DNA from 4 places in the Bradyrhizobium sp. SZCCHNR3119 genome. Region 2 is predicted to be linked to each of the others. Evidence: predicted binding sites of a transcription regulator. Region 2 holds the regulator's gene; each other region holds the start of a gene.
What was found. The regulator PhoB, encoded in region 2, activates phosphate uptake and scavenging genes when phosphate is short. The targets are predictions, from matches to a motif close to TGTCATNNANCTGTCAT.

Region 1 (5,950 bases), 160 kb from region 2:
GGAGTGAGCAAAATTGGACAGCGACGGCAAGCTCGATGTGATCGGGTGAGGGCGAACGTCGCGGGCCGCTCCGCGACGTTCGGGCGGCCCGAGATCGCGACCAGTGCCGAGCTCGGGCCGTTGTTGTTTGCGCTTACAAGGGGACCGAGGGAAGCAGTATTCCGCGGCTTTCGTTGGCGCGATCGGGGTGCAATCCATGACCGCAGCTCCCGGTGTGCTGATCGAAGGCCTCGGGGATCTTGGCGCTGTTCGCCCAAGCCGGCGGTCCCTACCGGCCGGAAATGTCCTGCGGCTGTTGTCTGCTGCGTCATCGGCCGGCGCAGTGACCGCGATCCGGCATCGAGGCATTGAGACGTTTGCGTCGTCATCCCGTCATCACCGTCAGCATCAAGGCTTGCGGCAATCGCGCGCCGTCGTAAGCGAGCCCTTCCTCGAACAACAGCCCAGTCCGGCGTCCCTACCGATGCCCGACAGGACTTCAACCTGTCCGCAAGAGCAGGCCAGGTGCCGCCTCGCCCGATGCCTAATAGCGTCCGTCAGTGACTGTGTTCGGAACTTCGGACTCCAAGCCAGGTTCCAGGCCCCATGAAGTTGCGAAAGTGCCTCGTGTGCGTGCCAGGAGGGCGTCGAGATGGCCGGTTTGCCGCGCACAAAACTGTAAGCAGGGTTCCGGAGGTCGTGCTGCAGGATTGGCCACGCCCGAGCTTGGGCTTTGGCGCCGCGACCGTCAGAGTCCTCCAATGCGACCGCTCGGCCGAAATATGGGTGCGGTACCTACTCCAGGGGGATATAGTTACAAATGCTCGAAAACGATCTCCGCACAAGCCGGCACTCAGGCGGCTTAGAAGCGCACCGGGACTTCCTGGCGGCAGAGGCGAGCAATCCACGCGCCTGCAACGCAACGTTCCTCAGAGGAGCTTTTACCGCGCTCCCCGAACCGGCCACATGGTCCATCAGACTGCGACCGGCGTCGTCACGGCTGCGATCGACGAAGCTGCGGCGGACAGGTGAACGGGAGGCCCGCGCTGGGCTGACAGAAGCAGTCGTCCAACCAAGGGAAGCAAAGCCGAATGTCGTCCGATAACATGTCGATGCCGGTTTGGCACGAAAAGCACCTGCGTGCTGCGACCCACGCTGCCGGCGTGGCCTTGTGGGCCTGGAACGTGGATACGGACGCCATTACCATGGACGAACGCGCCTACGACCTGTGGGCGGTTTCGAAGACCGAAAAACACATCACATTCGAAATCTTGTCCAGGAATATCCATCCTGCTGATCTGGAGCGGGTCAGGTCGGCGTTTGCCGCTACTCGCGCAATAGTGGGCGCTTACGAGATCGATTTTCGTATCTTGTTTGGCAGCGACATTCGTTGGATCTCCGCGCGCGGGCAAGGTGACGATGCGGACATTGCCGATCGAACTATGTTTGGCATCTTTCTCGACGTCACCCAACGCAAGCAAGCCGAGGAAGCGAACGAATTGCTGGCGGGGGAGATGAGCCATCGAGTGAAGAACCTTCTGACCATCGCAACCGCGCTTACTCAATTTACATCGCGTTCGGCCGCAACCAAAGAAGACATGGCCCATGAGCTAACAAGCCGGCTGATGGCCCTAGGACGTGCACAGGACCTCATTCGCCCGGGACCGGGCAGGAAGAGCGAAGGAGCGCTTCTTGGCGACCTCGTCTCCGTCTTGCTCGCGCCCTACGACGAAAGAGGAGCGAGCGTCCGCATTCGCGTTGCCGTGCCGAAGATGAATGTCGGCGAGAGGTCGAGTACAACGCTCGCACTTGTGTTGCACGAATTGGCAACGAACTCGGCGAAATACGGTTCGCTGTCGCTGGCAAGGGGCACTTTGGACGTGTCGTGCAATGCCCATGACGACGAAGTCGTCATGACCTGGACCGAGCGGGGCGGTCCGCCTCTCAAGGCTCCCGCGATGCTCAACGGCTTTGGAAGCAGCCTGATGCAGCGGACCATGGCAGCCCAGCTTGGGGGCTCCATCGCATTCGACTGGTCGGAGGAGGGGCTTGTCGCTACGCTGATCATGAGCAAGGAGAGCATCGGAAGGTGAGCAACTTTGAGACCTTCGTCCGGTAGCGGCCGGTGCATGTGAATGCAAGACCGCCGCAACAGCGTCCGCTCCGCTCTCGAAAATGCAGGCGACACGATCTCGCTCGATGCAAACTGAGGCATCAAGGCAAGCCACGCCACCTTAAGCCTCGATCAGGCCACGCTCATAACAGGCTTTGTCGTAGGGAAAAACGACCGCCGGATCCGGCCTGTGGAGGCGACGGTGCTTTCCCGGATAATTCAGCCGCCACAGCATATCGCGAATAACATTAAGTCGCGCATGTTCCTTGTCGCCGGCCCGGACCACGGTCCAGGGCGAGCTGACGGTGTGCGTCCGCTCCAGCATCTTGTCCCGTGCCTCGGAATAGGCTTTCCAATACTTCTGCGCCTTGGCATCGACGGGGCTCATCTTCCATTGCTTCAGGGGGTCTTTTTGGCGGTCGGCAAGCCGTCGCTTCTGTTCCTGTTTCGAAATATCAAGGTAGTACTTGAGCAGGGTGATACCCGAACGCTCGATCATCGCCTCGAAAGCCGGCACGGTCTCGAGGAATTCCTCGGTTTCCTTCTTGCTGCAAAACCCCATGACACGCTCGACTCCGGCCCGGTTGTACCAACTGCGATTGAACAGCACGATCTCTCCCGCCGCTGGCAAGTGCGAAACGTGACGCTGGAAGTACCATGAACACCGTTCCCGATTGCTTGGCGGCCCCAGCGCCACGACGCGGGTATCACGCGGGCTTAGATGTTCGACAATAGACTTGATCGTGCCATCCTTGCCGGCGGCATCGCGGCCTTCGACGATGACAAGGATACGCTGGCCGCGCTCAATCACGCAGCGCTGCAGCTTGACGAGCTCGATCTGCAGCCGGACCAGCAGCGCGTGATATCTGTGGCGACTCAAATGTTGCGGACGTGCTGGCCGGTTCTTCATGGTTCGTTCCTTCCTGGTCGCCTCACCATCCAGCGTCGGCGCGATGACACGAGGTGGTCCATATATTTGCAGCTCTCCGACCGGCGGTCAGGTCACGCCTGTCGGATCACGATCGCACTGCGAAGCTGATGTTGTGCTTGCACTTCGGCGGCCGTCAACATAGCCGCATGAATGAATCGCGACGTTCTTGCTCGGTGCCTCGTCCGTAAGTCCACCCAGTTTCGGCTGTCCGGACTCCGGATCGCCATTTGCGTGGCACGTTCAACTCGGCCATACTTCCCGAGAGCGCCACCGGATGAGGGGCCTGGCCCAAAGGCTGCCCCGATCGGAGCTTTCGTTGATTACCCTGAAGGTTCTTCACACGACGACCTATCGATTCAACGAAAACGTGCGCCTGCTGCCGCACCGCTTGATGCTTCGTCCGCGCGAGAGCCGCGAGCTTCGTTTGATTTCGAGCAACATCACGCTGACGCCGCCTGCGACTTTGACCTGGGCGCACGATGTGTTCGGCAATGCAATCGCGACGGCCACGTTTCAGATGACGGCCTCCAGCCTGGTGATCACCAGCGCCGCAGAGCTTCAGCTCGATGCGGTTGCATGGCCGGTGTTCGATATCGCCGTCTCGGCCATGTCTTATCCATTCCGCTATTCCGATGACGATTGGACCGATCTCGGCGCCCTGGCTCTCCCCCAGTTCTCGGATACGGCGGGGGTCCTGCGAAATTGGGCACAAATGTTCGTTCGAGGGAGTCGGACTGATACGCTATCACTGCTGAAGGACCTCAGCGTCGGCGTTTCTGAAGCTGTGCAGTACCAGAGCCGCGAGGAGGAGGGCACCCAAACGCCGGTAGAATCCCTAAATCGTGGCTGGGGGTCATGCCGGGATCTCGCGGTGCTGTTCACCGAAGCAGCACGCATGCTCGGGTTCGGAGCCAGAATCGTCTCCGGCTACCTTTACAATCCGGAACAGGACAACGTCGGATCGAGCGGCGCGGGATCAACCCATGCGTGGGCGGAGGTCTTCGTACCGGGAGCCGGCTGGATCACATTCGACCCGACGAATCGTAGCCTCGGCGGCTTCAACTTGATCCCGGTCGCGGTCGCGCGCGACATCCGGCAGACGATCCCAGTGTCCGGCAGCTTCGTCGGCAGCATCGGCGCTTTCGCCGGGACGTCTGTAGAAGTTCTTGTCACATCTTAGATCGACGGGCTTTCAGCGGCCTTTCTGGTCAACCGTTCGGCTTCAAGGCGGTCGCGCTCATGAAGGACGGTCGCTGTCGAGCCTGGACTTTTCTGACGCGCCTCGCGCCCCGCAGCCTAGGCGATGGCCACGGGTGCCGCATACGTCACGCGGTAGATCGGCGGTAAATTGCGGGCCGGCTATAACCAATTGATTCCCGCCAAAGGCAACAGCCGTTGAAGGATCGCGGCCAGGCAGATCAGCACCACCAGCAATTTGAGAAGACCTGCCAGCCTGGATTCATTGACGAACTTGTCGATGGCCCAGAAACAAATTGCCCCGACAACGCAAATGATCAGGATCCCGATTATGAGTGAAAGCATGGAAGCCCCCGTGCGGCCGTGGCAGCGACGCGCGCGCCACCGCGGACCAAAAGAAAGATCGGCACTCGCTCGTGCGCAGGACACTGCTTCGCGAACGTCTCCGATCGTCGAAACTGAGTTTGTCCAATTGATACTCGCTCACGTTGCGCTAAATCAATTGACGCAATCTTTCCTGGATCATTCTTACGCATCGTTTCCGAAGACGCCGGCTGCACCGAAGGCGGCCGCGCTACCCGAAAATGTTTCGGAGATGCCGTGATGAACAGATCGTCCAAGACGATGCCTCTGCGCTCGTTGTTGCCACCACGCGGTGGCTCGTCGGGCTTGGCGCGTCGGCTATAGCGGCGGTACGGCATCGGAATTGGTGCAGGCATCGCTGGCGCGCTGATCGGCGGGCGGCTGAAAAAAGCGCGTTTCGGGCGAAATACGGGACGCAACAGCATCAGGGCTCGCAAGGCCGGGCGCCGGATGAAATTGACTTGCATCAATTCGACGTTCTTGCAAGGCTCTAAATTCACCTTGTGGTTGAGTGCAATGAGAAGATCCGCTCATTGGGAGCCGATGTCGTGAATAATGAGCGTCCGTCAGGCGATCCCGATCTACCTCCGGGGGTGATTATTCAGCGCTCGGATCAACATGTGCCCCGTGCGGAGTCGACGGGCGACCGGCTTGTGGCGGTTCAATTGCGAAGGGCGCTTGCGAAAGCCGAGGCGCGACTTCTTCAACAGGACGAGTTGATTCACAGACAAGAACTGCTGAAAGCGGAATCCGATCATCGCCTGTTGAACGATCTCCAGATGATCATCAGCCTTCTTGCGCTGCAGAGCCGCAATACGACCAATCCCGAAGCGGCCTCACAATTGGCCGCGGCGGCTAATCGCGTTTCCATGATTGCTCGTATCCACCATCGCCTAAATTCCTACGATGGTGTGAGAACAATCGAGTTCAAGAAATTCCTTCAGGATCTTGGACGCGAATTTTCTGCGATGTCGTCGTCGGACGCCTCCCTGGGAAAAATCCGCGTCGAAGGTAGTGAGATCAATTTGCCTGCCTTCACCGCTATTCCGCTTGGCTTTATCGCCAACGAGTTGATCACGAACGGGGCAAAGTATGGCAAAGGCCGGATCGCCATCAAGTTGGAGCCGGATCCGAAATATGGCTATGCGCTGTCGGTTTCCAATGATGGCCCGGCTTTGCCCGAGGGGTTCGACCCCGCCGCCGGCGAAGGGCTGGGAATGAAGATAGTTCGATCCTTTACCGACCAGATCCGCGGTGAGCTACGGATCGGTCGCGGCGCGGATGGTCAGGGCGCGCGATTTACCGTGCTGTTTTCAAGCGGCTGAGCATTGGAAGAGACCCCTTTGGACAAAGACCGCGCCATCGGA
Region 2 (5,950 bases):
CGCTGGTGTCGTCCTTTATCGCGATGCTGATCGCCATCCCGGTCGGTCTCGGCATTGCGATCTTCCTCACCGAGCTCTGCCCGCAATGGCTGCGCCGCCCGATCGGCATCGCCATCGAGCTGCTCGCCGGCATCCCGTCGATCATCTACGGCATGTGGGGCTTCTTCGTGCTGGGGCCGTTCCTGGCCTACACGTTCCAGCCGTTCATGATCAGCCTGTGCGCCAACATTCCGATCCTGCAGGACATCTTCGCCGGGCCGCCGTCCTATCTCAGCCTGTTCAATGCCTCGCTGATCCTGGCCATCATGGTGCTGCCCTTCATCACTTCGATTTCGGTGGACGTGTTCAAGACCGTGCCGCCGGTCTTGAAGGAGGCCGCCTATGGCGTCGGCTGCACCACCTGGGAGGTCGTGCGCAGCGTGGTGATCCCTTACACCCGGGTCGGCGTCATCGGCGGCATCATGCTGGCGCTCGGCCGGGCGCTCGGCGAGACCATGGCAGTGACGTTCATCATCGGCAACTCGTTCCGCATCTCCTCGTCGATCTTCGCGCCGGGCACCACGATCTCGGCGGCGATCGCATCGGAATTCCAGGAGAGCGACGGTTTGCACCAGTCGGCCCTGATTCTGCTCGGACTGTTGCTGTTCGTTCTCACCTTCTTCGTGCTCGCCGGCGCGCGCCTGATGCTGCTGCGGCTCGAAGCCAAGGCCGGAAAATAAGCCGGATGGATAGGGCAGGAGAGATCGCATGACGTCTACCGATACGCCCATCAATCCGGCCAACCGGATCTATGGCCGCCGCCGCCGCAAGGACATCTTCGTCCGTGCGCTGTGCGTGCTTGCCGCGCTGTTCGGCGTGACCTGGCTCGCACTGATCCTGATCGATCTGCTCTACCAGGGCCTGGCTGGCCTGACCGTGCAGGTCTTCGCGACCGATACGCCGCCGCCGGGATCGAGCGACGGCGGCCTGCGCAACGCCATCGTAGGCTCGATCATCATGACGGTCTTCGGCGTCGGCGTCGGTGCTCCACTCGGCTTGTTCGCCGGCACCTACCTCGCCGAGTATGGTCGCCATGACCGGTTGACTTCGGTGATCCGTTTCATCAACGACATCCTGCTCTCTGCCCCATCCATCATCATCGGCCTGTTCATCTATGGCGCGGTCGTGGTTCCGATGGGCGGCTTCTCGGCCATCGCGGGCTGTCTGGCGCTTGCCGTGATCGTGATTCCGGTCGTGCTGCGCACCACCGAGGACATGCTGCTGCTGGTGCCCAATCCGCTGCGTGAGGCCGCCTCCGCACTTGGCCTGCCGCGTTCGCTGGTGATCCGGCGCATCGCCTATCGCGCGGCGCGCTCCGGCTTGATCACGGGCGTCCTGCTGGCGACCGCTCGCGTGGCCGGCGAGACCGCGCCGCTCCTGTTCACTGCGTTGTCGAACCAGTTCTGGAGCCTCGATCTTACCCACACGATGGCCAACCTGCCGGTGACCATCAACAACTTCGTCCAGAGCCCCTATGCCTATTGGAAGCAGCTGGCCTGGACCGGGGCCCTTTTGATTACCTTGACCGTACTTGCCCTGAACATCGGGGCCCGCATTCTGGGCGCCGAGAGGAGCGCAAAATGACCGACATGTCTGTTTCCGTCTCAAGTCCGGCGGGCGTCATTCCGAACAAATCCTTGCCGGACGCCCCGGCGAAGGTGACGGTCCGGAACCTGAACTTTTATTACGGCGATCACCATGCGCTGAAGAACATCAACCTGTCGCTCGGAACCAACCGGGTGACGGCCTTCATCGGACCGTCCGGCTGCGGCAAGTCCACGCTGCTGCGCATCTTCAACCGGATGTATGATCTGTATCCGGGCCAGCGCGCCGAAGGCCAGCTGATGCTGGACAACACCAACATCCTCGACCCCAAGCTCGACCTGAACCTCTTGCGTGCGCGCGTCGGCATGGTGTTCCAGAAGCCGACGCCGTTCCCGATGACGATCTACGAGAACATCGCCTTCGGCATCCGCCTGTATGAGAAGATCTCCAAATCCGAGATGGATGACCGGGTCGAGAAGGCGTTGCGCGGCGGCGCGCTGTGGAACGAGGTCAAGGACAAGCTCAACGCCTCGGGCCTGAGCCTTTCCGGCGGCCAGCAACAGCGTCTCTGTATTGCCCGCACCGTTGCGGTGCGTCCCGAGGTGATCCTGTTCGACGAGCCGTGCTCGGCGCTCGATCCGATCTCGACCGCCAAGGTCGAGGAGTTGATCCAGGAGCTGTCGGACAACTACACGATCGCGATCGTGACCCACAACATGCAGCAGGCGGCCCGCGTCTCCGACAAGACCGCCTTCATGTATCTCGGCGAGCTGATCGAGTTCGACGATACCAGCAAGATCTTCACCTCGCCGAGCGATCGGCGGACCCAGGACTACATCACCGGCCGCTTCGGCTGATGCCGGAAACGGACCCCTTGCATCGGTCGGCAAGGGGCAGTTGGCTGAGGCAGCGAGACCCGAATTGACGCGCCGGACTACGACGGCATTGCCGAGGAGACAGACATGGCCAGTGAACATACCGTCAAGGCGTTTGACAGTGACCTGCAGGAGCTGACGCGGCTGGTCGCGGAGATGGGCGGCTTGGCCGAGCGGCTGATCGTGGATTCCGTCGACGCGCTGGTGCGGCGCGACGTCGCGCTCGGCGAGCGGGTGATCCAGACGGACGCCGAGATCGACAGTCTGCAGCGGCTGATCGAGGAGCGCGCGGTGCTCACCATCGCCCGCCGGCAGCCGATGGCGGTGGACCTGCGCGAGATCGTCGGCGCGATGCGGGTTGCGACCGACCTCGAGCGGATCGGCGACCTCGCCAAGAACATCGGCAAGCGCGTCGCCGCGCTGGAGAGCGATTTCCATCCCTTGAAGCTGATCCGCGGTTTGGAGCACATGACCGACCTGGTGCAGTCGCAGGTCAAGTCGGTGCTCGACGCCTATGCCGCCCACGATCTGCCGGCGGCGATGACGGTGTGGAAGGGCGACGAGGAGGTCGACGCCATCTGCACCTCGCTGTTCCGCGAGCTGCTCACCTACATGATGGAAGATCCCCGCAACATCTCGTTCTGCATTCACCTGATGTTCTGCGCCAAGAACATCGAACGGATCGGCGATCATGCGACCAACATCGCGGAAACCGTGTTCTACATGATCGAAGGCCAGCCGATGATCGACAAGCGTCCGAAGGGCGACATGACGTCCTTCGCGGCCACCGCCCCCGGAAACTGAGAGAGAAGCTGAGCGATGAGTGCGCGCATTCTGGTTGTGGAAGACGAGGAAGCGCTGACGACGCTGCTGCGCTACAATCTCGAGACCGAAGGTTACGAGGTCGAGACGGTTGCGCGCGGCGACGACGCCGACACGCGACTGAAGGAACGGGTGCCCGATCTCGTGGTGCTGGACTGGATGCTGCCGGGCCTGTCCGGCATCGAGCTGTGCCGGCGCCTGCGCGCCCGGCCCGAGACCAAGCAGCTGCCGATCATCATGCTGACGGCGCGCGGCGAGGAGAGCGAGCGGGTCCGCGGGCTCGCCACCGGGGCGGACGATTACATCGTCAAGCCGTTCTCGGTGCCCGAGCTGTTGGCCCGCGTGAAGGGTCTGCTCCGCCGCGCGAGCCCCGAGCGGCTCGCCACCGTGCTCGCCTATGGCGACATCGAGCTCGATCGCGAGAAGCGCCGCGTCGCCCGCTCCGGCCGGCCGATCGATCTCGGGCCGACCGAATATCGGCTGCTTGAGTTCTTCCTGGAACATCCGGGCCGCGTGTTCAGCCGCGAGCAGCTGCTCGACAGCGTCTGGGGCCGCGACATCTACATCGACGAGCGTACGGTGGACGTGCACATCGGACGCTTGCGCAAGCTGCTCAATCCGGGACGCGAACAGGATCCGATCCGCACCGTGCGTGGCGCGGGCTATGCGCTCGACGACCGCTTTGCGAAGGCGGAATCGTGAGCTGAGGGCGATCGCGCGGCGACAAACAGCGCCCGATCAAAGGCGGAGCTTCGGCTCCGCCTTTTTTGTCATGACAAGCGCGCTTGCAACGTGCGCCGCCGTCATCCCGGCGAACGCCGGTACCCATAACCGCAAATGCTGATGATAGAGCTGCAGCTGTAGCTAACATCCATCATAACCACGCCCGCCGGTGGTTATGGGTCCCCGCGTTCGCGGGGACGACAGCTGATGGCTGAGCTAACAGCGCGTCCAAGATGCGCAACAGATCAGCGTGCCGGGCTCTTGCCGGGGTGACGACGGCGATCGGCCGCGGGCTGATAGGCGATGCGCGAATGCTGCGCGCAATAGGGCAGGCCGTTCAGCGCCTTGCCGCCGCAGAAGAAGAAGTCCGCGCTGGCGGGATCGCCGACCGGCCAGTGGCAGGTGCCTTCGCGGAGCTCGAGCAGCGACAGCCGCTGGTTCATCGGCACCACATTGTCGAAGGTGATCGGATCGGGCTCCGTCTCGACCTCGAACACCTGGGCGAGCGCGGTATTGCCGCGCGCCACCGGGCGGGCCACCCGCATCATCGGCTGAGCGGGGCGCGCCTTGCGCTGACGCGGAGCGGCGGCGGCAGGGCTCTTGGCGCGACCGGAGAGGCCGAGCCTGTGGACCTTGCCGATCACGGCGTTGCGCGTCACATTTCCGAGCTCCGCTGCGATCTGGCTGGCCGACAGTCCGGCCTCCCAGAGCTTTTTCAACTGCTCGACGCGATCGTCCGACCAGGTCAATACCGTCATCGCACCTTTCCCTTCGCGTTTCGCTGGCCAGTTTCGGGACAGCGCTGCGGTGCCAAACTCACGAAAATCCCTGCTCGCAGAATCCCTTAGCCCTCGCCGGGCGCGAGATGCGCGCCCGGACGTGTACGCCGAACCACCGAACTCTTAAGGATCAGACCTGCTGCACGAGATGTCGTACTCGATGCGAAAAACGCTACAATATGCCGTGACTCCCGCGCAAGAGTCGGGGGCCACCGTCCACACCTTCCGTCGATGTGGACCGGGAACGCTTAGCACTGTCATCGACCGGAAACCCCACCTGTTCCGCGCTGAGGCGGCTGGCTCACGCGTGTTGACAGCGAACGTCCTGCGCATACAATAGTTGTCCGTGCCGCCTTGAAAAGGCGGCACATTTTGTTTTCCAGGGCCGGGTCCCGGGTGCGCGATGGCGCTGCTTTGCGCCTCCTCGTGCGCGTCTTGACCGGCCCGTCAGCTCAAGTGATCAGCCATGACGGACGTCGCGTCGCATCTGCTCCCCGTATTTGCCCGGATCGATCTCGCCTTCGAGCGCGGCGAGGGCGCCTGGCTGATCGCGACCAATGGCGAGCGCTATCTCGACTTCACCTCCGGCGTCGCCGTGAATGCGCTGGGTCACGCGCATCCGCATTTGGTGAAGGCGCTGCAGGAGCAGGCGACCAAGCTCTGGCACATGTCGAACCTGTTCAAGAGCCCGGACGGCGAGCGGCTTGCGGCGCGGCTGTGCGAGCAGAGCTTCGCCGACTACGTGTTCTTCGCCAATTCCGGCGCCGAAGCGATGGAATGCGCGATCAAGATCACGCGCAAGCATCACGCCGCCAAGGGGCATCCGGAACGTTACCGCATCGTTACGTTCGAGGGCGCGTTCCACGGCCGCACGCTGGCGACGCTCGCGGCCACCGGCTCGGCCAAATATCTCGACGGCTTCGGCCCGCCGATGGATGGTTTCGACCAAGTCCCGCTCGGCGATCTCGAAGCGGTGAAGAAGGCGATCGGCCCGCACACCGCGGGCATCTTGATCGAGCCGGTGCAAGGTGAGGGTGGCGTGCGCACCGCGCCGCTGGGCTTCTACAAGGCCCTGCGCGAGCTCTGCAACGCGCACGGCCTGCTGCTCGTGTTCGACGAGGTGCAGACTGGCATGGGCCGCACCGGCGAGCTGTTCGCGCATCGCTG
Region 3 (5,950 bases), 830 kb from region 2:
CCGTACTCGATGAAGGTGCTGCTCGAGAACCTGTTGCGCAACGAGGACGGTCGCAGCGTGACCAAGGACGACATTCTCGCCGTCGCCAAATGGCTGAAGAAGAAGACGCTGCAGCATGAAATCGCTTTCCGCCCCGCGCGGGTCTTGATGCAGGATTTCACCGGCGTGCCGGCGGTGGTCGATCTGGCCGCGATGCGCAACGCGATGCAGAAGCTTGGCGGCGATGCCGAGAAGATCAACCCGCTGGTGCCGGTCGATCTCGTCATCGACCACAGCGTCATCGTGAACTTCTTCGGCGACAACAAGGCGTTCGGCAAGAACGTGGCCGAGGAATACAAGCAGAACCAGGAGCGCTACGAATTCCTGAAATGGGGCCAGAAGGCCTTCACCAACTTCTCCGTGGTGCCGCCGGGCACCGGCATCTGCCACCAGGTCAACCTGGAATATCTGGCGCAGACGGTGTGGACCAAGAAGGAGAAGATAACGGTCGGCCGCACCAAGGGCACCTTCGAGGTCGCCTATCCGGACTCGCTGGTCGGCACCGATTCCCACACCACCATGGTGAACGGCCTCGCCGTGCTCGGCTGGGGCGTCGGCGGCATCGAAGCTGAGGCCTGCATGCTCGGCCAGCCGCTCTCGATGCTGCTGCCCGACGTGGTCGGCTTCAAGCTGACCGGCCAGCTCAAGGAAGGCGTCACCGCGACCGATCTCGTGCTGACGGTGACCCAGATGCTGCGCAAGCTCGGCGTGGTCGGCAAGTTCGTCGAGTTCTTCGGCCCCGGCCTCGATAATCTTTCCGTGGCCGACAAGGCGACGATTGGCAACATGGCCCCCGAATATGGCGCGACCTGCGGCTTCTTCCCGGTCGATGCCGCGACGATCGATTACCTCAAGGTCTCGGGCCGCAAGTCGGCGCGTGTTGCGCTGGTCGAAGCCTATGCCAAGGCACAGGGCCTGTTCCGTACGGCGAAGTCGGCCGATCCGGTATTCACGCAGACGCTGACGCTCGATCTCGGCGACGTCGTGCCCTCGATGGCCGGTCCGAAGCGGCCCGAAGGCCGCATTGCCCTGCCGGCGGTCGGCGAAGGCTTTTCCACCGCGCTGGCTGGCGAGTACAAGAAGACGGACGCCACCCAGCGCTTCCCGGTTGAGGGCCGCGACTTCGATCTCGGTCACGGCGACGTGGTGATCGCGGCGATCACCTCCTGCACCAACACCTCGAACCCGAGCGTCCTGATCGGGGCCGGCCTGCTCGCGCGCAACGCGGTCGCCAAGGGCCTCAAGGCCAAGCCCTGGGTGAAGACCTCGCTCGCCCCGGGCAGCCAGGTCGTGGCGGAATACCTCGCCAATTCCGGCCTGCAGAAGGACCTCGACAAGGTCGGCTTCAACCTGGTCGGGTTCGGCTGCACCACCTGCATCGGCAATTCCGGCCCGCTGCCGGAGGAGATTTCGAAGTCGATCAACGATAACGGCATCGTTGCTGCGGCCGTGCTGTCCGGCAACCGCAACTTCGAGGGCCGCGTCTCGCCGGACGTGCAGGCCAACTATCTGGCGTCACCGCCGCTGGTGGTGGCTTACGCGCTCGCCGGCACTGTGACCAAGGACCTTGCGGTCGAGCCGATCGGCATCGGCAAGGACAAGAAGCCGGTCTACCTGAAGGACATCTGGCCGACGACCAAGGAAATCAACGACTTCATGAAGAAGTACGTGAAGGCGTCGATCTTCAAGAAGCGCTATGCCGACGTGTTCAAGGGCGACACCAACTGGCGCAAGATCAAGACGGTCGAGAGCGAGACCTACCGCTGGAACATGGGCTCGACCTATGTACAGAACCCGCCTTATTTCGAGGGCATGAAGAAGGAGCCGGAGCCGATCAAGGACGTGGTGGAAGCCCGCATCCTGGCGCTGTTCGGCGACAAGATCACCACCGACCACATCTCGCCGGCCGGTTCGATCAAGCTGACCTCGCCCGCCGGCAAATTCCTCAGCGAGCATCAGGTGCGCCCCGCGGACTTCAATCAGTACGGCACCCGCCGCGGCAATCACGAAGTCATGATGCGCGGCACCTTCGCCAATATCCGCATCAAGAACTTCATGCTCAAGGGCGCCGACGGCAGCATCCCCGAGGGCGGTCTCACCAAGCACTGGCCCGACGGCGAGCAGATGCCGATCTACGACGCTGCCATGAAGTACCAGGCCGAGGGCGTGCCGCTGGTGGTGTTCGCCGGCGCCGAATATGGCAACGGCTCGTCGCGCGATTGGGCCGCCAAGGGCACGCGGCTGCTCGGCGTCCGCGCCGTCATCTGCCAGAGCTTCGAGCGTATTCACCGCTCCAACCTGGTCGGCATGGGCGTACTGCCCTTGACCTTCCAGGAGGGTACATCCTGGCAGTCGCTCGGCCTGAAGGGTGACGAGAAGGTCACCATCAGGGGTCTGCAGGGCGATCTCAAGCCTCGCCAAACGCTCACCGCCGAGATCACCTCGGCTGAGGGGTCGACGCAGCAGGTCCCGCTGCTGTGCCGGATCGATACCCTCGACGAACTCGATTACTATCGAAACGGCGGCATTCTCCACTACGTGCTGCGCAAGCTCGCGGCGTGAGGGTGCGACAGATTGGCTCACTCTGAAGTGAGTGGCAGGTGATGCGGGAGGCGGCCTATGACATGGGCCGCCTCTTTTGTGTTCGGTATACCATCGTGCCTCGAGGCGATTTCGGGACGGTGTCAACGCGGCAAGGTGTGACGGGTAGTATGCGACCATGGCAGGGATGATGGGTGGTAGGACGTCTTGGTGGTCGGGCGCGGCGCTCGGGGTCTGTGCGATCATCGCCGTCATTCGACCGGCCCAAGCCGATCCTCGCGCGGTAGTTGAGCTTTTCACATCCCAAGGTTGTTCGTCCTGTCCGCCGGCGGACAAGGTGCTTGGCGAGTTGGCGCAGGATCCCACCGTCATCGCCATGAGCATGCCGATCGATTATTGGGATTATCTCGGCTGGAAGGACACCTTGGCCGATTCCCGGTTCTCAGCCCGCCAGCGGGCCTATTCGCGCATGCGCGGCGACCGCGAGGTCTACACGCCGCAGGCCGTCATCAACGGCTCGGTTCACGTCATCGGTAGCGATCGCGAGGCGATCGAAGGCGCGATCGAAGACACGATGCGCGGCGGCGCCGTAATGTCGGTGCCGGTCAGCCTGGTCCTTCAGGGCGATGAGTTGACCGTGAGCGTCGCGGCCGCAAAGGAGCAGGCTGCGCACAAGCGCGGCGAGGTGTGGCTCTGCTCGATCTCCAAGGCTATCCCGATCTCGATCAGCCGTGGCGAGAACACCGGCCGCGAGTTGACCTATTACAACGTCGTTCGCAATCTCTTGAAGGTCGGCGATTGGAATGGGACGCCGGGACACTGGAATGTGCCTATCGACAAGATCGCCCATGAGGGCGTGGATGGCGCCGTCGTCTACGTGCAGGACGGGACGCGAGACCGTCCCGGCCCCATGCTCGGCGCCGCCTATACCGAACTTCACTGACGTTTGATCCGATCCCACGTCCGGATTTGCACGCACGCTGAGGCGTTGGCGCTTCTCGCGGTCGGCGTTGCGACTGTCGTCGGTCGGAAAATCGCGAGTTCGGGTTCCGCTCAGCAGGTCTGCGCAACCATCTTCGATTCGAGGCCGCGCTGAGATCAAGACTCTGCCGGAGCTCTTCGCACCCGCAGCTCGCAACCAGCTCGCCCCCGCTAGATGCGAAGGTCGGACGCGGAGTAGGAATACCCCCAAAAGCAAAAGGACCAACTTTCGTCGGTCCTTCAATGGCATCCTTCGATGTCGGGAGGAGTGAATAGGCCCGATCCTGACGACCCCGGGGGGCTGGGGGCTGAGGAATCCGGAACCGAAAGGACCGGGCCAACGCACACGCAACGTTATGTTTGGTTGGAGGGGCGGACGCTTGGCGGAAGTGGGGCGTCATTATGATTCCGCTAACGATCCCGTGACGGACCCGCATTGCGTGCAGGCTGCACGACACAGGGCGGATCTGGCTCGCCAAGAATCACCAAGAATCGCCGGCGATCATCATGAGTGGCCCAGGGTCGCTTTGAGCGCCTTCGCGAGTCTCCTCAAGAGTCCCTTGCGGTCGTTGAGGGACGGCGCGATCATGTCATGCAGATGACAGGAGGACGCTCAATGAACCTCGTACCGGAGGATGCCGACCCGAGCGAGAACCGCGCGGCGGCCCGCAACGTCGCCGCGGCGATCCCGAATCGGGTGACGTTCAACCGCCTCGAACTCAACCGCATCTTGAATCTGTATGGCCGCATGGTCGCCGACGGCGTGTGGCGGGACTATTCGATCGATTTTCTACGCGACCGCGCGGTCTTTTCAGTGTTCCGGCGCGCCTCGGAAGTTCCCCTCTACCGGATCGAGAAGGACCCGCGGCTCGCCCGCAAGCAGGGCATGTACAGCGTGATCTCGGCCACGGGGCTGATCCTGCGCCGCGGCCACGAACTTGAGCGGGTTCTCCTGGTCATCGATCGCAAGCCGGCGCTGGTGTGACCGCGTCGGCCGCCACGCCGAGGCCGCTGGCCCGCGCACGTTCCGGAATGAGGGGCGGATTTTCAGGTTGCCGGCAGCGTATCGGCGCCTTGGCCAAGCTGGCGCTGCATCATCACCGTGTCGAGCCAGCGTCCGAATTTCAGTCCGACGTTCGGATGTGTGCCGATCATCTGGAAGCCGCATCGGGTGTGCAGGCCGATCGAGGCGGCGTTGGCCGAGTCGCCGATCACCGCGATCATCTGGCGGAAGCCGCGGGCCTCGCATTCCGAGATCAGCTGCTGCATCAGCCGCAAGCCGATCCCGCGCCGATGGCTTGCAGGATCGAGATAGACTGAATTCTCGACCGTGAAGCGGTAGGCCGGGCGCGGCCGATAGGCCCCCGCATAGGCGTAGCCGGCGATACGGCCATCCTGCACCGCGACCAAATAAGGAAAGCCGCCGTCGGTCAACGCACGGAAGCGACGCGTCATCTCAGGCAGATCCGGCGGCTCCAGTTCGAAGGTCGCTGTGCCTTCGCGCACGGCCTGCGCATAGATCGCGGTAATGGCGGCAAGGTCGGCCTCGCTCGTCGGCCGGATTTCGAGTTCTGACATGGACCGGAACCATATCAGGGGCCGGCCCACGTTCAACCGCCTTCCAACATGGCAGGTCTTCCCGGCAAGTCTTCCCGCCAGTTCTTCCATGGGCAAGTGTTCGATGGGGCGGTCTTCGTGCCCTTGATGGGGGCGCAGAGAGCTGCCCGAGGTCCAACAAAAAAAGCCCCGGCCAGAAGCCGGGGCTTTGAACAGGTTGGCCTTCGCCGTTGTTAGTCGCGCTGGCCGAGCAGCTGCAGAAGCAGCGTGAACAGGTTGATGAAGTTCAGGTACAGCGACAGCGCGCCGGTGATCGCTGCGCGCTCAGCGACGTCGCCGCCGGCCGAGGCATAGCCGTAGATGTACTCGTTCTTCAGCCGCTGCGTATCCCAGGCGGTGAGGCCGGCGAACACGAACACGCCGATGATCGACACAAAGAACTGCAGCGCGGAGCTCGCCAGGAACAGGTTGACGAGGCTTGCGATCACGATGCCGATCAGGCCCATGAACAGGAACGAGCCGAACCCGGTCATGTCACGCTTGGTGGTGTAGCCGTAGAGGCTCAGCGCGCCGAAGGTCGCCGCGGTGATGAAGAACACCCGCACGATCGAGGTGTGGGTGTACACCAGGAAGATCGACGACAGCGAAACACCCATCAGCGCCGAGAACACCCAGAACAGGATCTGCGCGGTCGACGGTGCCAAGCGGTTGATGCCGGCCGAGATGGCGAACACCATCGCCAAGGGCGCGAGGATGAACAGCCACTTCAGCGGGCTCACGAACATCGCGTAGCCGAACTGGGTCAGGTAGGCGTTTCCGAAGCGGAAGACGC
Region 4 (5,950 bases), 1.2 Mb from region 2:
TGATCGGGTCGTGTTTCCGCGTCGTGTGGTGACGCGGCGGGCGTCGGCGTTCGAAGACAATGACGAGCTGGACGCCGCCGCATTTCAGCGGGCCTTGGTGCAGAACCAGTTCGCCATTCATTGGGAAGCGCACGGGCACGCGTACGGTGTGCGGCGTGCTATCGACGACGATATCCGCGCCGGCCGAACGGTCGTCATCAATGTTTCACGCCGGGTGATTTCGGCGGTTCGCCGTGTCTATCAGCATGTGCTGGTCGTTGCCGTGACCGCTCCGGAGGAGGTGTTGGCCGAACGATTGGCACATCGACATCGCGCAAGCGACGGCGATCTTGGGGAGCGCCTGCATCGGACCGTTCCCGAAGGCGCGCTCGTAGCGGATGTCACGATTATCAATGTCGGAGATCCGAAACAGCACGCCGGAGCGCTGGTGAGGATCATCCAGGGCGAGCTTGGCGGCGGATCTGAAGCAAACTAGCGAGAAAGTGTATGTCGATCATCACCACGATTGAGCAGCTGGAAGCGATCTACGGCAAGACCGGCCTGACATCGACCGTGAAGGTTGCCGATCGGGTGACGCCACATTATCGCATCCTGATCGAGAGGTCGCCTTTCGTTGCGCTCGCGACCTGCGGTCCGGAAGGGATCGACTGCTCACCGCGTGGTGACCTGCCGGGATTCGTTCGTATCCATGATGAAAAGACTTTGATGCTGCCGGACCGCCGCGGCAACAATCGCATCGATTCCCTACGCAATATCGTCCGTGATCCGCGGATCGCCTTGCTGTTCCTGATCCCGGGATCCGGCAATACCTTGCGTGTCAACGGCCGCGCACAATTGTCGGCAGATACGGCGCTGCTCGCCTCCTTCGAGATGGATGGCAAAACGCCGCGCAGCGTTCTCGTCATGGCTGTCGAGGAGGTCTATTTTCAGTGCGCACGTGCGATCGTTCGTTCCGATTTGTGGAACCCGAACAAGCGCGTCGACCCAAGAGAGCTCCCGACCCCCGGCCAGATTCTGGCTGCCATGAGCGCGAATGAGGTCGATGCCGAGCAGTATGACCAGGAGTGGCCGGAACGCGCCCGGCATAGCTTGTGGTAACGGCCTGGTCGTTGTCGAAGCCTTCTCAGGCCGCAACGTCGAGGAGCCGCGATGAGCCTCGGATCAGCACCTTTCGGCCGGCGTGCGTGAGCAAGGGCGTACCATCGACGCTCGCGACGAGCCCCGCAGCTTCGAGCTGATGGACGATGAAGCTGTTGACCTTGCGGCGTTCGCGCGCGGGAAGACGCAGCGTCTTGAGCGTCTCCCATTGGTCCTGCGTCAGGTCGTGGTCGAATTCCGCGTTCATGTTGCCTCGAATGGCGATTGTCGTGCGGCCTCTTACCGAGCCCGCATGACGAAGATGCGACCATCATGCACAGGGATTTGCACTGGTCTGTTCAATATGGGTTGATGCTGCAGTGCTTAGTTCAAATTCAAATGATCAACCGCGCCGCAATGTCGCATTGGATGAGGAACGATGTCCCGCCACGGAGCGTCGATGGTCGCGTACGGAAGAGGGTATGCGGACAAACGTCTGCAACGGTAAATTAACTGTCACATCAGCGTGTCAAAGGGCGCCATGAATCGACCCGAATCGGCTGGTGCATCCGCGCCGCCAGGACCTCATAGGCTCGCCGTCCTGCCCGACGATCAACCCGAGGCGGCGTTGAGCCGCAAGGCCTGGCTCCGAGGTCTTGGTGGCCTCGCGGTCAGTGTGATCGTTGCCGTCGCTGCGATCTATGCGCTCACCCGCGCCGTCAAGAAGCTGGATATAGCCCACGCGCTGACGATCGCTGAGAATACGGACATCCGGCTGATCGCACTGGCCCTGGCGCTCATCATCTTGTCCTACGCGAGCCTGACGCTTTACGACCTGCTCGCGCTTCGCACGATCGGCCGAGGTGATATTCCGTTCCGCATGGCGGCACTTGCAAGCTTTACGAGCTATCCGATCGCCCATGGTATTGGGGCCGTCGCTTTGATCGCTCCCGTCATCCGCTATCGAATCTATTCCCGCTACAAGCTTGGTGCGATCGACATCGCGAATATCAGCTTTCTGACCGGCCTCACTTTCTGGCTCGGCAATCTGACGGCCCTGGGACTCAGCCTGATGATCGATCCCGATGCCTTCGGCTGGGTTGAGTATTGGCCGCCGGCGTTGAATCGGTTGGTCGCAGCAGCATTGCTCGCCGGAGTGTTTGGCTTCGTGGTTTGGAGCTGGCCTGGACGGCGCAGCAAGCGCTGGCCGGTAAGGCTTCCGTCCGGGCCCCTGGTCCTGCTGCAGATCCTGATAGGCCTGTTTGATTTGAGCACCGCCGCGCTCGCCATGTACGTCTTGATCCCGGCGGAGCTCGATATCGAGGTCTCGCGGTTGATGGCCGTGTTCATCGCGGCCACGTTACTGGGCTTCGCCAGTCATGCGCCGGCCGGCATCGGGATGTTCGATGCGACAATTCTGCTCGGCCTCGGAAGTGACGATAAGGATCCCGTGCTTGCGGTGCTGCTGATCTTCCGGATTCTTTACCATTTATTGCCGTTTGTGATCGCACTGGCATTGTTCGGCAGTGTGGAGGGGTGGCGAACCTTGCGCCGCGGTCGTCGCACTGTCCTGAGATCGGACGATTGATCGCGTTTTCTGCGCGACTTTTTCAAGACGTGCGTACGAAAGGATGTAGTCCGTCTGTCGCATAACTGCATTGCGTCCGCGCTACCATTGCCGAATCGGTGAGCCGAGGCATGGATGACGACGCAACTGATCGCCGGGACGGCACGCGGCAGCAGGCATGAGAATGCGATGACGCTCTGGAACAGGGCGCTCGCGTTCTCACTACAACGTTTGATGCACACCCAAAGCTGGGACGATCCGCAAGCGGACCTCGCGGCGTTGCAATTGCCGCTGGGGTCCACGATCGTGGCAATGTCCTCTGGCGGTTGCAACGTGCTCTCCTATCTCACCGCGCAGCCGGCGCAGATTTATGCTGTCGATCGCAATGAGGCCCAGCTCGCGCTGCTCAAATTGAGGCTTGCGGGCGTGCGTGCGTTCGCCGGCTACAACGAGTTCTGGGAATTCTTTGGTGACGCAGCCTCGCCCGCGAATGCAGCCCGCTACATCCGGAAACTACGTCCGCTCCTCGATGGGCATGCGCGGAGCTATTGGGACGGTCGCAATGTTCTCGGGCGGCAGCGATACACCTATTTCACCGACGGTCTCTACCGCCACGGACTGTTGGGTCGCGCGATCGGTTTGGCTCATCTGATTGCACGCGTTCTTGGGATTGATCTCGATGCCCTGCTGAGGGGGGCGGTGGATTCTCCGGAGCGGCTTGAAGCGATGGCGCGCCTTGATCGCCTGTTTCATTCGATGCCGCTGCGGCTCATGATGGACGTCCGGATTTTTCTGTTCGGTCTCGGTATTTCGCCGCGACAGCGGGCGCTCCTGAAAGCGGAAGCGCCGCTCGATAGCGTGCTTTACCAGCGGTTGCGGCGCTTGCTCGAGGGTAGCTCAGAGACGGCTAACTACTTTGCCTGGCAGGCGCTACGCCGCGCCTACACTGGCGCCGACGACCGCTGCCTGCCGCCATATTTGCAGCGTTGCCATTTCGCTCGGATGCGCAACGGTGTCGGCGTGATCATCCCTGTTCAAGGCAATATCGCGCAGCTTCTGGACAGCTTGCCGGCGCGTGAGGTCGACGCTGTCTTACTGTTGGATGCGCAGGACTCGATGGACGCTGACGAGATCCAGGCCTTGTGGACCTCTATAGATCGGGCGGGGAGCGAGCGCGTGCGCATCGTATTTCGCACCGCGGGCAGCGTGTCCCCTCTGGATGCCATTGGGTCCGCGGCACTCAGGAACCGATGGCATCGCGACGAAGAGCGAAGCGCGCTTGGCGCTGAACTGGACCGCTCCGGGATCTATGGCGGCTTTCATTGCTACGTCAGGCGCGTATAGGCGGACATCCATCATGCATTCTGGTGCGTTGCGATGGGCTTTGGAACCGGAAGATTCCGTCTCAGCACGATGCCGTGACCAAAGGGGCGTGGTCTGCTAAAAGATGCATGGCGCTGGTTTCGTACCTCTCGGGAGTGAGGCATGAACAGACTCGTGGAAATCCGCAATCAGGAGCATTTCTGCCGCGAGCGTGCGGCATTGGACGTTCAGCGGCGTATGTTTTGGCTGGCGCAAGCGGAGGAGTGGGAGAGGCGGGCGTTAGAGGAGATCGCGCTTCACTTCCGTGAGTGCAATCTGAACTGGAGCGACGTGCACCAGCCGACGCATTAGGTGAGATCCATCTGACTTACTGGCGCTCGTCGATTCCGAAGCCCGCAAGCGAGATTGCCGCGGCATGACGCCGACTTCGGAATCGGAGCACTGAGGCGTCGAATGGTGTGCCTTCAAAAAGATCCGCGTATTCATCGCGACGAAGACTAACGCTTGTCGCACGCGCACTGCCGGCGAAGGCTGCGCTTCCTGACTTGAGTTTTATGTCAGTGACGTAAAGCGGGCCGGTGCACGCTGTGCCTGACCTCGGCTCCGCAATCGGCGCATTCGTAGACCAGGTCGATCCTGGCCGAATTCCAATGCGGTTCGATCTCACGGACAAGCATCGGCAAAATTCCGAGACAACCGGGGCAGACAATCGGAGCCAATCCTTGCTCGTCGCCATGTCTGATATAGGCTGGCATTTTCGCTTCCTTCGAAAGTGGCGCGCCCCAACTCCCGCCCATTCTACTGAGCGGGTGCAAAATTCCTGATCAACTGTTCCGAACGGATAAGGAACAGCGGCGGATTGTGCGCGGCTGTGACCTTCAGGTAACATCCGGGTCGTTGGCCGGTTCCAATCAGCGCCGGGAGCGCGCCGCGGTTGGAGCAGACATTGGTGCGGGAGAGACAATGAAGGCGTTCATCGTACTCGCTCATCCCGAGCATCAGAGCTTCAATGGTGCGATGTATCGGGCGGCGATGGAGGCGCTGAGCGCCCAAGGACATGAGGTCAGAACATCGGATCTCTATGCGATGCGGTTTGACGCCGCATCGGGCCGGCATAACTTTCTTACCGTCAAAGATCCGGCTTACTACAAGCAACAGACGGAAGAACTATACGCGTCCGAGAACCATGGCTTCGCCTGCTCGCGCCGCAGATCGTATACGCTCCGGTCCGGCTCGAGCAAAGTGAGAGAGTTGAACTGCTGAAGTCTTACGCCGACCGCCTTAAGCGAATCGCGTCGGAGCAGCCGATCGAGATCAGCATCTACTGAGACACAAGACGTCTTGCAAAGCTCAGCGCTCCTCCATCATGGTGAACACGAAGCCGGTCAGAGTTGCGCCGACGGAAAAGGGGAGGGTGACCATGCCGATCAGGATTGCGAAGGTCTGATGAGGCGTAGAGCTATGCGCGATCAGGCGGGCAATGCCGAAGTTGTCCACGAATGTCAGCAGAAGCCTGACGCTCAATCCGAGCGCCGTTCCCATCAGGGCATGACAGACAAGTTCGAGCAAAATGGCTGGCCTCGGCAATGTTCGGCGTTTCTTCGGAAGCATGGCTTCGCCTCTCAATATCGGGCGGAAAACGCGCTGCCCTCTGGCCGGTTCCTCCAGGTAAGCCGCGGATCGACAGCCAAGCTCAAACGTGCGGATCGGGACCGATCCGCACGACTGGCAGCGTCGTACCGCAACTGCGAACGTCGGCTGATACAGGATTAACTCGAAGGGAGTAACGCATGACGCATGCCATCCGATTTCATCAAGCAGGCGGACCCGAGGTGCTTCAATGGGAGGAGGTCGAGGTCGGCAAGCCCGGTCCGGGTGAGGCACGCATCCGCCACACGGCGGTCGGGCTCAATTTCGTCGACATCTACAACCGCTCCGGCCTTTATCCCGCTCAGTTGCCGAGCGGCCTCGGCAGCGAGGCCG

Region 1: the regulator PhoB is predicted to act here: its motif matches at 3,035-3,051, upstream of ppk2 (polyphosphate kinase 2).
Region 3: the regulator PhoB is predicted to act here: its motif matches at 4,149-4,165, upstream of QX034_RS13595 (DUF2794 domain-containing protein).
Region 4: the regulator PhoB is predicted to act here: its motif matches at 2,710-2,726, upstream of QX034_RS04210 (BtaA family protein).

The regions. Positions count from the first base shown of each region.
Region 1 is NZ_JAUEUV010000001.1:2,232,915-2,238,864, reverse strand. It holds gene QX034_RS10550 (sensor histidine kinase) at 1,071-2,072, shown strand; gene ppk2 (polyphosphate kinase 2) at 2,214-3,002, opposite strand; gene QX034_RS10540 (transglutaminase family protein) at 3,340-4,203, shown strand; gene QX034_RS10535 (hypothetical protein) at 4,383-4,565, opposite strand; gene QX034_RS10530 (sensor histidine kinase) at 5,132-5,908, shown strand.
Region 2 is NZ_JAUEUV010000001.1:2,077,119-2,083,068, reverse strand. It holds gene pstC (phosphate ABC transporter permease subunit PstC) at 1-719, shown strand, start outside; gene pstA (phosphate ABC transporter permease PstA) at 748-1,623, shown strand; gene pstB (phosphate ABC transporter ATP-binding protein PstB) at 1,620-2,441, shown strand; gene phoU (phosphate signaling complex protein PhoU) at 2,547-3,263, shown strand; gene phoB (phosphate regulon transcriptional regulator PhoB) at 3,279-3,983, shown strand; gene QX034_RS09840 (GcrA family cell cycle regulator) at 4,250-4,762, opposite strand; gene QX034_RS09835 (aspartate aminotransferase family protein) at 5,250-5,950, shown strand, end outside.
Region 3 is NZ_JAUEUV010000001.1:2,903,773-2,909,722, forward strand. It holds gene acnA (aconitate hydratase AcnA) at 1-2,601, shown strand, start outside; gene QX034_RS13590 (DUF1223 domain-containing protein) at 2,759-3,523, shown strand; gene QX034_RS13595 (DUF2794 domain-containing protein) at 4,178-4,546, shown strand; gene QX034_RS13600 (GNAT family N-acetyltransferase) at 4,609-5,229, opposite strand; gene QX034_RS13605 (Bax inhibitor-1/YccA family protein) at 5,352-5,950, opposite strand, start outside.
Region 4 is NZ_JAUEUV010000001.1:898,494-904,443, reverse strand. It holds gene phnN (phosphonate metabolism protein/1,5-bisphosphokinase (PRPP-forming) PhnN) at 1-475, shown strand, start outside; gene QX034_RS04225 (pyridoxamine 5'-phosphate oxidase family protein) at 487-1,098, shown strand; gene QX034_RS04220 (hypothetical protein) at 1,124-1,345, opposite strand; gene QX034_RS04215 (YbhN family protein) at 1,757-2,665, shown strand; gene QX034_RS04210 (BtaA family protein) at 2,780-3,988, shown strand; gene QX034_RS04205 (hypothetical protein) at 4,130-4,318, shown strand; gene QX034_RS04200 (NAD(P)H-dependent oxidoreductase) at 4,931-5,230, shown strand; gene QX034_RS04195 (hypothetical protein) at 5,318-5,536, opposite strand; gene QX034_RS04190 (quinone oxidoreductase) at 5,758-5,950, shown strand, end outside.